DNA from 2 places in the Shewanella sp. SP2S2-6 genome. Region 1 is predicted to be linked to the other one. Evidence: predicted binding sites of a transcription regulator. Region 1 holds the regulator's gene; the other holds the start of a gene.

Region 1 (6,727 bases):
CAAACACTTGTTTAGCGACATCAACCATTAAGGTCGGCATAATCGCCAGCGTTAACGGTACTTTAATCTCAAGTATCGTGCCCTTACCTTTCATAGAATCAATATGCACTGTGCCGTTAAGCTGAGTGATACGGGTTTTTACCACGTCCATCCCAACGCCACGACCAGAAATATCTGAAATCTCGACCTTAGTCGAAAAACCGGGCGCAAAAATCAAATTATAAGCTTCGCTGTCAGTCATTCGCGAAGCTGAATCTTCATCGAGCACACCGCGCGTTATCGCGATTTTTTTCAGTTTTTCAGGGTCCATACCTGCGCCATCGTCTTCGATTTTCAGCAGTATATGGTCACCTTCCTGACTTGCAGATAAGGTAATAGTACCCGTTCTCGGCTTGCCATTGGCTTCACGCTCGTTTGGCATTTCAATACCGTGATCCACAGAGTTACGCACTAAGTGGACGAGTGGATCGGCAAGCGCTTCAACTAAGTTTTTATCTAGGTCGGTTTCTTCACCGACCATGATCAAATCAATTTCTTTATTGAGCGTACGCGCAAGATCACGTACTACCCGAGGGAAACGACCAAACACTTTCTTGATCGGTTGCATACGGGTTTTCATCACAGCGCCCTGTAAATCGGCTGTCACGAGATCTAAATTCGCAAGGGCTTTAGACATTTCCTCATCATCACGACTGATGCCTAAGCTCACTAATCGATTACGCACTAATACTAACTCACCGACCATATTCATGATTTGGTCGAGTCGTGCAGTATCAACACGAACCGTGGTTTCACCTTGAGGCACATTTGCTGAACTTGCTTTAGCAGGTGCTTTCTCTACAACCGCGATGTCTACTTTCGGTTTTGCGGCAACAACGGGGGCTGGCGCTGCAACTTTCGCAGGCTCAGGAGTCACTGCGGCTTTAGGTGCAGCTGCCACAGCTGGCGTGACTGGCGACGCTTTTACGTCAGCTTTCGCAGGTGCTCCGCCTTTACCATGGAGTTCATCAAGTAATCTTTCAAACTCATCATCGGTAATTTCATCGGCATCGACTATAGGTTGAGGCGTAGGTGCGGCGACAACCTTTGGTTTAGCCGGCACTTCTGCCTCGACTTTAAACTTGCCAGAACCGTGAAGTTCATCAAGCAATGCTTCAAACTCGTCATCAGTGATGTCATCGCCCGATGCAGGAGACGCTTTAACTGGCGCAGCTGGCTTAGCGACAACAGGATCAGAGACCACGGCGGTAGCCGCCGCAGGACCTTTTCCTGAGCCATGAAGCGCATCTAATAAAGCTTCAAATTCAGCGTCGTTGATATCATCAATACTTGAAGATGAGCTATGACTTATCTCTATAGGGATGTCTTGTGGGACGGGAGTTTCAACAATGGTTTCAACGACAGGCTCAGGTTCGACAATTTCGAACACCTCTGCAGACGCAACTTCAGATGGCAATGGCGCACCTGAACTCAGCATTTTAAGCCTAGCCAACAAACCCGAATCGGCAGGATCTTGCTGCTCGCCCTGCTGCGTTTGAGCAAACATGGTATTAATTGCATCAACAGCCTGCAAAATAATATCCATCAGCTCTGCATTGACGCTACGTTTACCAGTCCGTAATAAATCGAAGGTATTTTCAGCCTCATGACACACATCGACCATGGGAGTTAAGCTAAGAAAGCCTGCGCCACCTTTAACGGTGTGGAACCCTCTAAAAATGGCGTTTAGCAAGTTAGTGTCATCAGGATTATTTTCAAGCGCAACGAGTTGCTCTTGCAGAAGCTCTAAAATTTCACCGGCTTCGATTAAAAAGTCCTGGAGTATCTCTTCATCTACATCAAAGGCCATCAAATTGACTCCCAGTTAGAAACCCAGACTCGATAGAAGATCATCCACTTCGTCTTGACCCGTTACTACATCTTGACGAAGCTCGGCATTCATTATCGGCCCTTCCGCTTCAATATTATTTTTCTGAGCAATCTGACTTTCAATCATAGGCTGCTCACCAAATACCGTCAGCATAGAAACCAGATTACTTTCTACTTCCATAACCAGATCAATAACACGACGTATCATTTGTCCTGTTAAGTCTTGAAAATCTTGCGCCATCAATATTTGATTTAACAATTCACGCAGTCGAGTCGAGTCATTTGAACTACGGGACATAAGATCTTGGACATCGTGGCAAAGAACCTTAAACTCGCTGAGTTCTATTTCCCGGCGCATTAATTTGTCCCAAGATGGCATGACTTTTTGAATATTTACCGTTACGGCATTGGCCAAAGGTAAACATTCTTCTACCGCATCCATGGTTTTATTTGCCGCTTGTTCAGTCATGTCAATAACGTAATTTAAACGTTGTTTGGCATCGGGAATTTCTGTATTGGCTAATTCAGCTAGACGATTATCAACTTGAAAATCCATTAAAGCGCTATGAAGTTGCCGAGTTAATTTCCCTACCTCTTCAAATAATTCTCGTTGCAGTGGAGCAGCAAGCTCCCGAAATAAATCATCTGCCTGACGTTGCTCACCGACACTTAATAATTCAACCAAGTGCTGAGCTTGTTCGAGCGTGATGAGCCCTGATGTTTGTGACTTCATAGCTCATCCTTGCTCAAGCGAGTCGTTCGAATATTTTATCTAGCTTCTCTTTAAGCGTTGCAGCGGTAAAAGGCTTAACCACATATCCATTCACTCCCGCTTGAGCGGCAGCGATAATCTGTTCACGTTTTGCTTCAGCTGTCACCATTAATACGGGTAAATGCTTTAGCGAATCATCTGCGCGAATTGCTTTTAACAGATCGATGCCTTGCATACCGGGCATATTCCAATCTGTAACAACAAAATCAAAATCCCCCTTTTGCAACATCGGCAGGGCTGTTGAGCCATCGTCTGCTTCTTGGGTATTGTTAAACCCCAAGTCTCGCAACAAGTTCTTGATGATACGCCTCATTGTCGAAAAATCGTCAACAATGAGAATCTTCATATTCTTGTCCAAGGTTTCCTCCGGTGAGCTGACATTCTGTGCTCGATTAATAATTATACTTATGTCCAGTGCTTGAGTTTAGCTTTCAATCGCAACATTGCCTGACTTAATATCTGGCTAACACGCGATTCACTGACCTCAAGAATGGCGCCAATCTCTTTTAAATTCAATGCTTCATCGTAGTACAGGGATAACACTAATGCATCTCTTTCAGGCAATAATTTAATTGCCTCAACCAGCGCAGAATGAAATTGGTTCTCAGCTAATGCTTCAAATGAGTCATCATCGGACCGATCACTCACTGTAAGTATATCCTGAGATACGCCTAAGTCTTCTATCCCTATGATTTTTCCGACAGAAACATCGTTAAGAATATGATGGTACTCATCGAGCGTCATATCAAGTTTTTCTGCAATTTCTGTGTCGCGTGCATCACGGCCCAGTTCTTGCTCTAACTCATCAATAGCATGTGCAACCTTGCGGTTATTACGATGAACGGAACGAGGCACCCAATCACCACGGCGAATTTCATCTAACATCGCCCCTCGTATACGTATGCCGGCGAAGGTTTCAAATTTCGCACCCTTGCCACCATCAAACTTGGATGATGCTTCTAATAAACCCATCATCCCAGCTTGGAGTAAATCATCTAGCTGCACTGAGGCAGGTAGTCTGGCGAGTAAATGATGCGCAATTCTTTTAACCAACGGAGCATACTGTTCAACGATCGACGATTTATTGTCTAAACAAGTATACGCAGCGGCTTTATTCACTCGTTTTTTCCTCTTGAAAATCTGGTCGTTGCACTAAACGCTCAACGAAAAACTCCAAATGCCCACCAGGTTGCTGCGGTACAGGCCAGCTCAGAATTTTATTTGCCAATCCTTGATACGCAATCGCCGCTGGTGATTTAGGATAAGCTTCAACTACCAGTTTTTGCTTACGAACTGATTTACGTAAGTTTTCGTCAAATGGAATAGTTGCAACTAATTCAAGGGCGACATCTAAAAATCTGTCGGTCACTTTACTGAGTTTAGCAAATAATTCCATACCTTCGCGTAAACTACGCACCATATTGGCAACTATTTTAAAACGGAACACGCCATGCTCACGGCTGAGGATTTTTATCAGGGCGTAGGCATCAGTTATCGATGTGGGTTCATCACAAACAACGACCAGCACATCCTGCGATGCACGTGAGAAACTGAGCACCATATCTGAAATCCCAGCAGCAGTATCTACGACTAGAATATCAAACTGAGTCCGCATCTCACTGAAAGCGCGAATTAACCCTGCATGCTGCGCTGGGCTTAATTCCACCATCCCTTGCGTCCCTGAAGTGGCTGGCACTATGCCAATTCCCTTAGGGCCGCGAACGATAATATCGTCAAGCTCTGCATCACCAGAGAGAACATGGGAGAGGTTACGCTCGGCACGAATACCCAGCATGACATCGACGTTTGCTAAGCCAAGGTCAGCATCAAGTACCAAGACACGCTTGCCTTTTTCGGCTAATGCCACAGCTGTATTAATGGAAACGCTGGTTTTGCCAACGCCACCTTTACCACCTGTGACCGCGATTACTTTCACTTTTTCGTTATAGGGTTGATTCATCATACGTAAACCACTTGCTTGATCCAGGGTCATAAATCTACTCAAATGCACAGGCCATATTATCTGACCACGCTGTGTCTTGTAATGATTGTTGTTCTGTACTATCTAACGCTGCGAGTGCCTGTTGGGCTAAATCTAAGGTATCCGCAACTTTCATATCTTCAGGAACTCTTTGCCCATCAGTAACATAACTTAACGGTAATCCGTTTTGGATCAACACACTTAATGCCCCTGCTAACGACACAGATTCATCGAGTTTTGTAAGAACGACACCAGATAGGGGAATGCGTTTAAAATGATTGACTGCATCTTGCAATACACGGCGCTGTCCTGTCGCAGACAGTACCAGATAACTGCGGATAGGTATCCTGCTATTTGCAGTTAAATTATCAAGTTGCTGGTAAAGACGCATATCTCGCTGTCCCATGCCAGCCGTATCTATCAATACTAGCTTGCGATTTCTAAACTGATAAAGAATTTGCTCTAATTCATTCAGATCATGAGCTTGCTTTACAGGGCAGCCCATTATTTTGCCATAGGTTGCTAATTGCTCATAGGCTCCGATGCGATAATGGTCTGTCGTTATCAAAGCAACATGCTCTGCACCATGATGAGCTGCAAAACGGGCCGCAAGTTTAGCTAATGACGTGGTTTTGCCGACACCGGTTGGGCCAACTAAGGCCACCACACCGCCCTGCTTAACAATGTCATCACCTTGATTATCAAGCAAGTTAGCGAGACTTTGAGGTAAAGCTCTGACTAATTCTGCAGGCGTATAATGTTGGCTCAGCGCCGCTAATTTATTGGCAACCGCTGGGGAAAATTCTGCCTCAAGTAACTTGGCTTCGAGCATAGCTCCGACAGGGTCGATACGTTTTTTATGTTCTGTCATCAAAGAGGACACTTGATGTGTTAACAAATTACGCAATGAAGCTAGCTCATCACGCATTGCCTCAATATCGGCATTTTGTTTCTGTGATGTTTGTGGCTTCTTATCAAAAGCGGCAGGCGCTTCGCGACGCTCTACTTTGGCAGTAGCCGGCGCTTGTAAGCCCTTAGCCCATGCAGGTAAATCTGCATCAACTTGCTGATGCGACATCTGTTGATTCAAACGACTTTGCTGCTTCTCTAACAAGGCTTGTAATGAGTCAGCAGGTGCCGCAGGCTTTGCACGGGTTTCTACTCGTATAGGCTGCTTAGCGCCTAGGGATACGAGGTCGTCACTCACGTCCATAAAGGTTGGCGCTGGCGCAGTAGCTGCGGTTTTTGCTTTAGGCTCATCATAGTCAACGGCAGCGACAATTTCGATGCCACCATTCACTTTCTTATTTGACATAATGACGGCATCTGAGCCGAGTGTTTCTTTCACTTGGGCCAGTGCGGCGCGCATGTCTTTGGCAAAAAATCGTTTAATCTTCACTTATGCGTCCTCTACTGGCCGACTGCAGATACGATACGTATTTGCTTCTCATCAGGTATTTCTTGATACGAAATGACTCTGAGATTAGGAATAGTATGTTTAACAAAGCGTGACAGCGTCGCGCGTAACATACCTGACGTCAACAATATGGCGGGTTGTCCGACCATTTCTTGCTTCTGAGCCGCATCGGCAAGGGACTGCTGCATGCGTTCTGCAAGACCGGGTTCAATATTTGGACCATCACCACCGGTTGCCTGCATTGATTGATGCAACATCTGTTCCAACTCTGGCGCCAATGTAATGACGGGGATTTCTAACTCTGGACCAGAGATCTCTTGGACTATCATACGTTTCAATGCAATACGCACCGCGGCGGTCAAAACTTCAGTGTCATTACTCTTAGTGCCGTATTCTAACAAAGTTTGCACTATTGTACGCAAGTCTCTGACTGAAACCCCTTCATTTAACAGGTTCTGCATCACTTTTACGACATGTCCGAGTGGCATGACATCAGGAATAAAGCCATCCACCAGTTTAGGCGAGTGTTTCGCAAGCATATCCATCAGTTGTTGCACTTCTTCGTAACCTAACAACTTAGCAGCATTATTGGTCAGCAATTGGCTAATATGGGTTGCCACAACCGTGGCGGCATCAACAACCGTATACCCTAATGTTTGCGCGTGTTCACGTAATTCAGGAGCAATCC
Region 2 (6,727 bases), on a different contig from region 1:
TGGGATACAAAGGTGGGTGAGCGCGGCTTAAAACTCTCTGGTGGAGAAAAACAGCGGGTCGCAATAGCGAGGGCCATTTTGAAGGGCTCACCCGTGCTGGTATTTGATGAGGCGACATCCTCGCTCGATAGTCGCTCCGAGCAAGCGATTTTGTCGGCACTGCGGGAAGTTGCTAAAGGGCACACTAGCCTTGTGGTGGCTCATAGATTATCTACTATTGTCGATGCTGACCAAATCGTCGTCTTGAGCCAAGGTGAAATTGTTGAGCAAGGCAATCACCAAACTTTACTGTTGGCAGATGGTCTATATGCCAAATTATGGCGAATACAAAATGAGCAACAACATACTCCTCTGAGCAGTTAATAGCGCAATACAGTTCAGTCTTTATTCAGCTTTGGCTCTCTATACTCAAATGCCAACACATCAATCGGAAGAGATCTGGCATGGAAAATATTGCACTGAGAGTTAACATTGAAGGCAAAGAAGAAAAAGTCGCCACTGATTGGGATGCCATCATGGCGACATTGAAAAAACGTGGTGTTGATTATGATTCGCTGCAACGTATTCATGCTGAATTGAATGCGGGTCTACTGGTGACGACTCGGTGCCTTACTTTGGCTAAGGTCAATCCAGAGATGGTACTTGCGGGTGTGATCCGCGATATGAACGTGCCGACAAGTGATTATATGATGAGCATGCGCTAGAGATCATAGACCATACGCTAGAAAATGCGTTAGAAAGCACGCGTTAGATGAGAATGTGGGAGGATAGAGGTGAGCTTCTATTCTCGATGCTCAAGGAAGAGTTATTTGCTCTAGAGCTACTCTAGATAAATGCGACTCTCGATAAATATTACCGAATTAAGCTACGCCGTTTAGCTTGCCAGCTTTCCAACCTTCGCATAAAAGATTCAATTTAGGCGCTGACTCATCGATCAAGGTGAGTCGAATGATCTGTCCTTCACGAAAACACACAAGCTCGCCTTCGATCTCAGTCAGGCGATTACAGCTCTTACAGCTCGTGCTTACAGTTTTACTGGCGGGCAGTTGGCTTACGAAGCTAGATTTCAAAGTGTTTCCTTAAGTTCAATTGTGGGTAAGGTATTTGAATAACGCCTCACCTCACGGATCTTACCTCTTTTGTGATACGCATTCAAATATACCTTATGTAAAACTCATATAGACAAAAGTTGTACTGGCTAATCACCGCAAGGGTTTGCGGCTATTTATCCATGTGCGAATAGAATTTGTCGAGTGAGATAGATAAACCGCTATCGAGCACAATTCGTACATGTGAAGGCTTAAGTTGTCTTGGCTCTGTCACACCGCAAGAGTGCGCGATTAGCCCTAAGTCATGGTGTAAATTATGATTATAGTTAGCGACCCGCGTCGATTTATCCCTAGGATTTAGCCCTTGTTGAAGTTTTGGATTGTGCGTAGTGATACCCGTTGGACAGGTATCTTTATTACATTGCAAGGCTTGAATACAGCCGAGGGCGAACATGTTGCCACGGGCCGATGCGATAAAGTCAGCACCTAATGCCAAAGCCCAAGCGACTCTAGATGGGACGATAAGTTTGCCCGAGGCGATGACTTTGATACGTTTACGCAAGCCTCGTTGGATCAAGATATTGACTAGGATAGGTAAGCTTTCTTTCAGCGGTAATCCGACATAATCCATTAACGGTTGCGGCGCTGCGCCCGTGCCGCCATCGGCGCTGTCTAAGGTGAAAAAGTCGGGGGCTGAGTCTTCGCCGCGGCGTTCAATTTCATCACATAAATCTTCCAGCCATTGTACATCACCGAGTACGGCTTTAATGCCAGTAGGTTTACCTGTAACTTCACGTACTCGTTCGACCATATCCAAAATGTCGTTCACTGACTTAAATTCGATATGGCCATTGGGGCTGATTGAGTCGTGTCCCTCAGGAATGCCGCGAATATGGGCAATTTCAGCATTCACTTTAATACCGGGTAAAATGCCACCTTTGCCTGGTTTTGCCCCTTGGCTCATTTTGATTTCGAACATTTTGACTTCTGGATGAATCGCTATCGCTTTCAGTTTTTCATCATCTAAATGCCCTTGTTCATTGCGAACGCCGTATTTGGCCGTTCCAATTTGAAAGACGAGATCGCAACCGCCTTTGAGATGATAAGGACTCAAGCCACCTTCACCCGTATTAAGCCAGCAACCCGCCTGCGCTGCGCCATGGGAAAGGGCGGTGATAGCTGGGCGCGATAGGGCGCCAAAACTCATGGCTGAAATATGGCAAATGGCTTGAGTGGTATAAGGTTGACGACAGTGAGTGCCAATCGTCAGCGGATGAATAGGAGTAATATCTTCATCTTGGGTCGGGAAGGCGGTATTCATAAACATGATAGTACCGGCAGTATCCAAGGGGCGAGTCGAACCAAAGGCTATGGTTCTATCAACATTTTTAGCGGCGCGGTAAACCCAGCTGCGTTCAGCACGGTTGAAGGGCAATTCTTCCCTGTCTTGGGCGAAAAAGTATTGCCTGAAAAACTCACCTTGTTTTTCGAACAGATATCGAAAACGACCAATCACGGGATAGTTATGCCTTACTGCTTGTTTAGTCTGCATTTTATCTGCGATATACATGTAAATAACGGCGAGTACTGCGAAGCCGATGACGATCAAAAATAGTCCTGAAAATAGATCGAGTCCCCACATAAACCAATTGAGTTCACTCATGTCATTTATCCTTATTCTTGTCCGTAACGGGTGGCGATCAAGCTCGCGGGTTGGCCATCATTGAGAGAGAGCAAAAACAGCTGGCTGTAGTCCTCTTCGCCGATTGTTTGGACCTCAGGTCCACCAAGGGCTTTGATGATTAATGGCACTGTGTTTGAATGACCAGCGATGAGCGTATTACCTCGTACCGCATGCACTTGTTCGACAATCAGCTGAATATGTTCTTCGATAGGTTTGGCTGCCTCGACTATCGTCACGGGCAAATGGCGAGCCTCGGCGATAGGCGCGAGTGTTTGCTGGGTTCGCAGGTATTGAGTCGCGATGAGTTGCGACAATGGCGTGCGGTTCAAGGCGGTGATCAGTGACGTTGCGCGCATTTCCCCCTTGGGCGATAACTGTGGGTCATTGGCTGGCGTGTCGGCTTTTTCGGCATGTCTGACTAAAATAATCAGCCTGTTTTCAGCATGGGCTTGGCTAATCGGGGCGAGGCTGAGGCAAGTTAAGATAATAAGACCGGTGAGCAAACTAAGGCGTTTGATATTGATGCTCGTATAGTGCTCAATAGTGCACTTAAGCATTTGTGTAAACACGTGAAAGCGGAAATGACTCAAATTGCGGCCTGCTGCCATGGTGTAACATCCTTTTCTATTGGCTTATCTCTAAGCTCGACGATAGTAATGATCTGCATGCGGGTGGATGGCGCTTTATGCACTTTATACAGAATAAACCCACTCAATTTATGCGGGCCTTATCATGACCTTGTGGTCACGATGGTACTTCAATTCTAAAAATTACTAAAGCTGGTTAAATTTTGGTCGATAATAAAGTCGACCCGAATTGAATGGATAGTCATCATGGAAATCAATAAACCCTCTCAAGTGCAAAGTACCCCTTTGCCGCAGAAAAAATATGCTGAAAATACGGCGCCTAAGGGTACCGAAGTGAGTGATTCGAAGGACGCGAAAACCACCGAAGTGACCTCGAAACAAACCGCGCAGCAAACGAGTAAGCAGCTGATGAATCAAGCGATTTTATCGGCACAGCAAGATGTGAATATCAAGTCAGGCGATCAGTCTATGGCTTTGCTTTATCGCGCTGCGATAGAGTCAATTAATAAAGAGTTAGCACCCACTATGGGCGAGAACGCGATTCAAACCGCTTACGATAATGGTGTTGATACTTCTCCAGAGGCTACAGCCGATCGTATCGTGAGTTTTGCGACGCAATTCTTTAGCATTCACCAGCAACAAAATTCGGGTATGAGCTTAGATGAGCAACTCGATAGTTTTATGGGGATTATTGGTGGTGCCATTGACAACGGTTTTAAAGAAGCGAAAGACATTCTGTCTGGCCTTAAAGTGTTGCAGGGGGATATTGCCGATGGTGTCGATAAAACCTATGGTTTAGTGCAAGAGGGACTACAGGCCTTTAGAGATAGTTTTAACAAGAAGACAGATGAGACACAATCGAGTGCCACTTAATGCTTTATTGTTTTCGGTTCTATCATCATAAGCCCCTTACATAAGGGGTTTTTGTTATGCGGAAAAAAGTCTATGCTGGAAGCCTATTTAACGTTTCGCTTGAGGGTAAGCTATGTGGACTAGGGGACAAGTTATAGAACGTATTGATTGGAGCGATAAGTTATTTTCATTGCGCATCGCCGCCGAGTTAGCCCCATTTATTCCTGGCCAGTTTATCAAGTTAAGTCAAATGCAAGATGATAAGCGTGTTGCCAGAGCATACTCCTTAGTCAATTCTCCCGACAAACCCTATGCCGAAGTGCTCGCAGTCGCGGTAGAGGACGGCCTGTTATCGCCGCAATTGCAAAACCTTGGCATAGGCGATGAAATTGAAATTACCTCAACCGCGACTGGTTTTATGACCTTAGCGGAAATTCCTAAGGGTGAACTCCAAGGCAAGCACTTATGGTTTTTGGCTACAGGTACTGCAGTAGGACCATTTTTGTCTATGCTCGATACCCATGAGCCTTGGGAGCGTTTCGAAAAAGTCGTACTTGTGTATGGCGTGCGCGAGGCGCAGGATTTGGCGTATCTTGATAAGCTGCGTGAGTTAGAGCGCACATACCCAGCACAGTTTACATTAGTCTTGAGTGTGACCCGTGAACCCTTTGCCGATGCGTTGCAGTGTCGTATACCCGAGGGCCTGGTCTCGGGTGAGATTGAAAAAAAGGCAGGAGTAACTTTAAGCGCTGCTGATTCCCAAGTTATGATTTGTGGCAATCCCGGAATGATCAATGGCGCGCAAAGCGCCTTACTCGATAAGGGATTAGTGAAGAATTTACGTCGTGCTCCCGGACAAATTACCGTAGAGAAATATTGGTGATCCCATTTTATAGGCGGTGAGAGCAAACTGTTCTCACCCCTTAATAGCCTTAGCGTTTAGTGCAAATAAAAGGAAATTTTTTGATGAAGTTGTTAAGTTCTCAAGCTTCACCCTATGCCCGTTGTGTTAGAGCCTTAATCCAGTATTTAGGGATTAACAATATCGAAGAGCTGCTAGTCAATCCCTTTGAAAACAGCGCTGAATTACTCGATGCTAACCCGTTAGGACAGATCCCTTGTCTTATCACTAACGATGGCGTGGCACTATTCGATAGCGAAGTGATTATGCGTTACCTAGATGCTGAGCTTGGCGATCGTAAGATGTTTGGCATCTCAAGTAATAACTGGGTGTTGGAGTGTCAGTATTCCTTGATAAAAGGCTTAATCGATAGCGCGGTAAAATTGCGCCAAGAGCAGATGCGTGAAGATGAAGGTGTGAGATCGGCTTTTTGGACGGCCCGTTTTGAACAAGCATTGCTGCGTGGACTTATGCAGGTTGAGCTGCAAACCGTGATCACCCAAGCCACGATTCAGGCACCGCAATTAGCCTTGATTTGCTTGCTTGATTATGTGGACTTTAGACATCCAGAGTTAGATTGGCGCAAGGTTGCCCCTGCGACGGCACTTTGGTTTAGTGAGATGCGTGATCTACCCGCATTTATTCAAACACGTCCCCAGTAACTGGATGAAGATGCTCAGCCGTCGGTTGCGCGTCTTCCCTTTGGTCTGTCACGGCGGTTTTGTTCTCCAAAAGCGCCGAATAAATCCCGCGTGACCCCGTATTCGACTCTGCGATCATTCCCTATTTGGCGTCTATCTTCATGGTGTTGATAGCGGCATTGGCAGTGGGTCATAGTGCATTCTTCCATCGGGATTTCCGGTGCATCCTTCGATAAAAAACGTTTTCCAGAGAATGTTTCAACCTGTTTACAGCAACTGCCGTCATTCACTATGCTTACGCTGTGAAAATGATGGGCTTGTGATGCATGCGGCTTAGTCCCGTCGGCGTGTTGATTGACAGCTTTCGCATAGTGTTTATGCCGCTTGTGGCCAGTGTTGAGTTTAAATAAGCCAAATAGCGCCACTGCGACTACGCCTAGCAGCAAAACAGTTAACATAACGCCTCCTAAAAGCATTTTAAGCAAATTAAGGTTCAGTTTAGTTTGATTTGAGATAATCACCAGTTTTGAGTTTAAACTCATTAAAAACAAAAATTTAAATAGACTATTGCCCTCCACTTATCTATCTATTACTCTTGCGCAACTGATAAGCATTATCATTAATGCAGCCATGTTCACACTCGCTGAACACGTCATCACTTTGGGGAGAAATCGGTAATGAAATGGGTAACTTGCGCAGCAGTCGTTGGGTTAATGTCGGTTGGGCATTCGGCGAATGCTGATGATAAATTAACAGTTTATTCTTATCGCCAAGCCTTCTTGGTGGAGCCTATCCTGACGCGTTTCACCGAAGAAACCGGCATAGGTGTGAATTTGGTTTTTGCAAAAGACGGCATTGCCGAGCGTCTCGCCCGTGAAGGTCGTTTATCCCCAGCAGATCTGGTGCTGACCTCTGATTTCTCACGTCTGGTTGAATTAGTCGATAAAGATCTGACTTCACCGGTTAAAAATACCCAACTCGAAAGCAATATTCCTGCTCAGTATCGCGACCCC

The links. The regulator FliA, encoded in region 1, starts transcription of late flagellar genes. The targets are predictions, from matches to a motif close to CTAAAGNTNNNNNNNNNNNNGCCGATA.
Region 2: the regulator FliA is predicted to act here: its motif matches at 3,507-3,533, upstream of Q4Q57_RS06225 (DUF5610 domain-containing protein).

Annotation. Positions count from the first base shown of each region.
Region 1 covers NZ_JAUOEQ010000004.1:6,740-13,466, forward strand. The annotation lists gene Q4Q57_RS04585 (chemotaxis protein CheA) at 1-1,849, opposite strand, end outside; gene Q4Q57_RS04590 (protein phosphatase CheZ) at 1,865-2,602, opposite strand; gene cheY (chemotaxis response regulator CheY) at 2,616-2,999, opposite strand; gene Q4Q57_RS04600 (RNA polymerase sigma factor FliA) at 3,047-3,760, opposite strand; gene Q4Q57_RS04605 (MinD/ParA family protein) at 3,753-4,634, opposite strand; gene flhF (flagellar biosynthesis protein FlhF) at 4,639-6,021, opposite strand; gene flhA (flagellar biosynthesis protein FlhA) at 6,033-6,727, opposite strand, start outside.
Region 2 covers NZ_JAUOEQ010000005.1:160,065-166,791, forward strand. The annotation lists gene Q4Q57_RS06200 (ABC transporter ATP-binding protein/permease) at 1-363, shown strand, start outside; gene Q4Q57_RS06205 (hypothetical protein) at 444-704, shown strand; gene Q4Q57_RS06210 (hypothetical protein) at 861-1,070, opposite strand; gene Q4Q57_RS06215 (FMN-binding glutamate synthase family protein) at 1,222-2,712, opposite strand; gene Q4Q57_RS06220 (histidine phosphatase family protein) at 2,724-3,341, opposite strand; gene Q4Q57_RS06225 (DUF5610 domain-containing protein) at 3,567-4,193, shown strand; gene Q4Q57_RS06230 (ferredoxin--NADP reductase) at 4,306-5,055, shown strand; gene Q4Q57_RS06235 (glutathione S-transferase N-terminal domain-containing protein) at 5,139-5,735, shown strand; gene Q4Q57_RS06240 (hypothetical protein) at 5,750-6,172, opposite strand; gene Q4Q57_RS06245 (Fe(3+) ABC transporter substrate-binding protein) at 6,392-6,727, shown strand, end outside.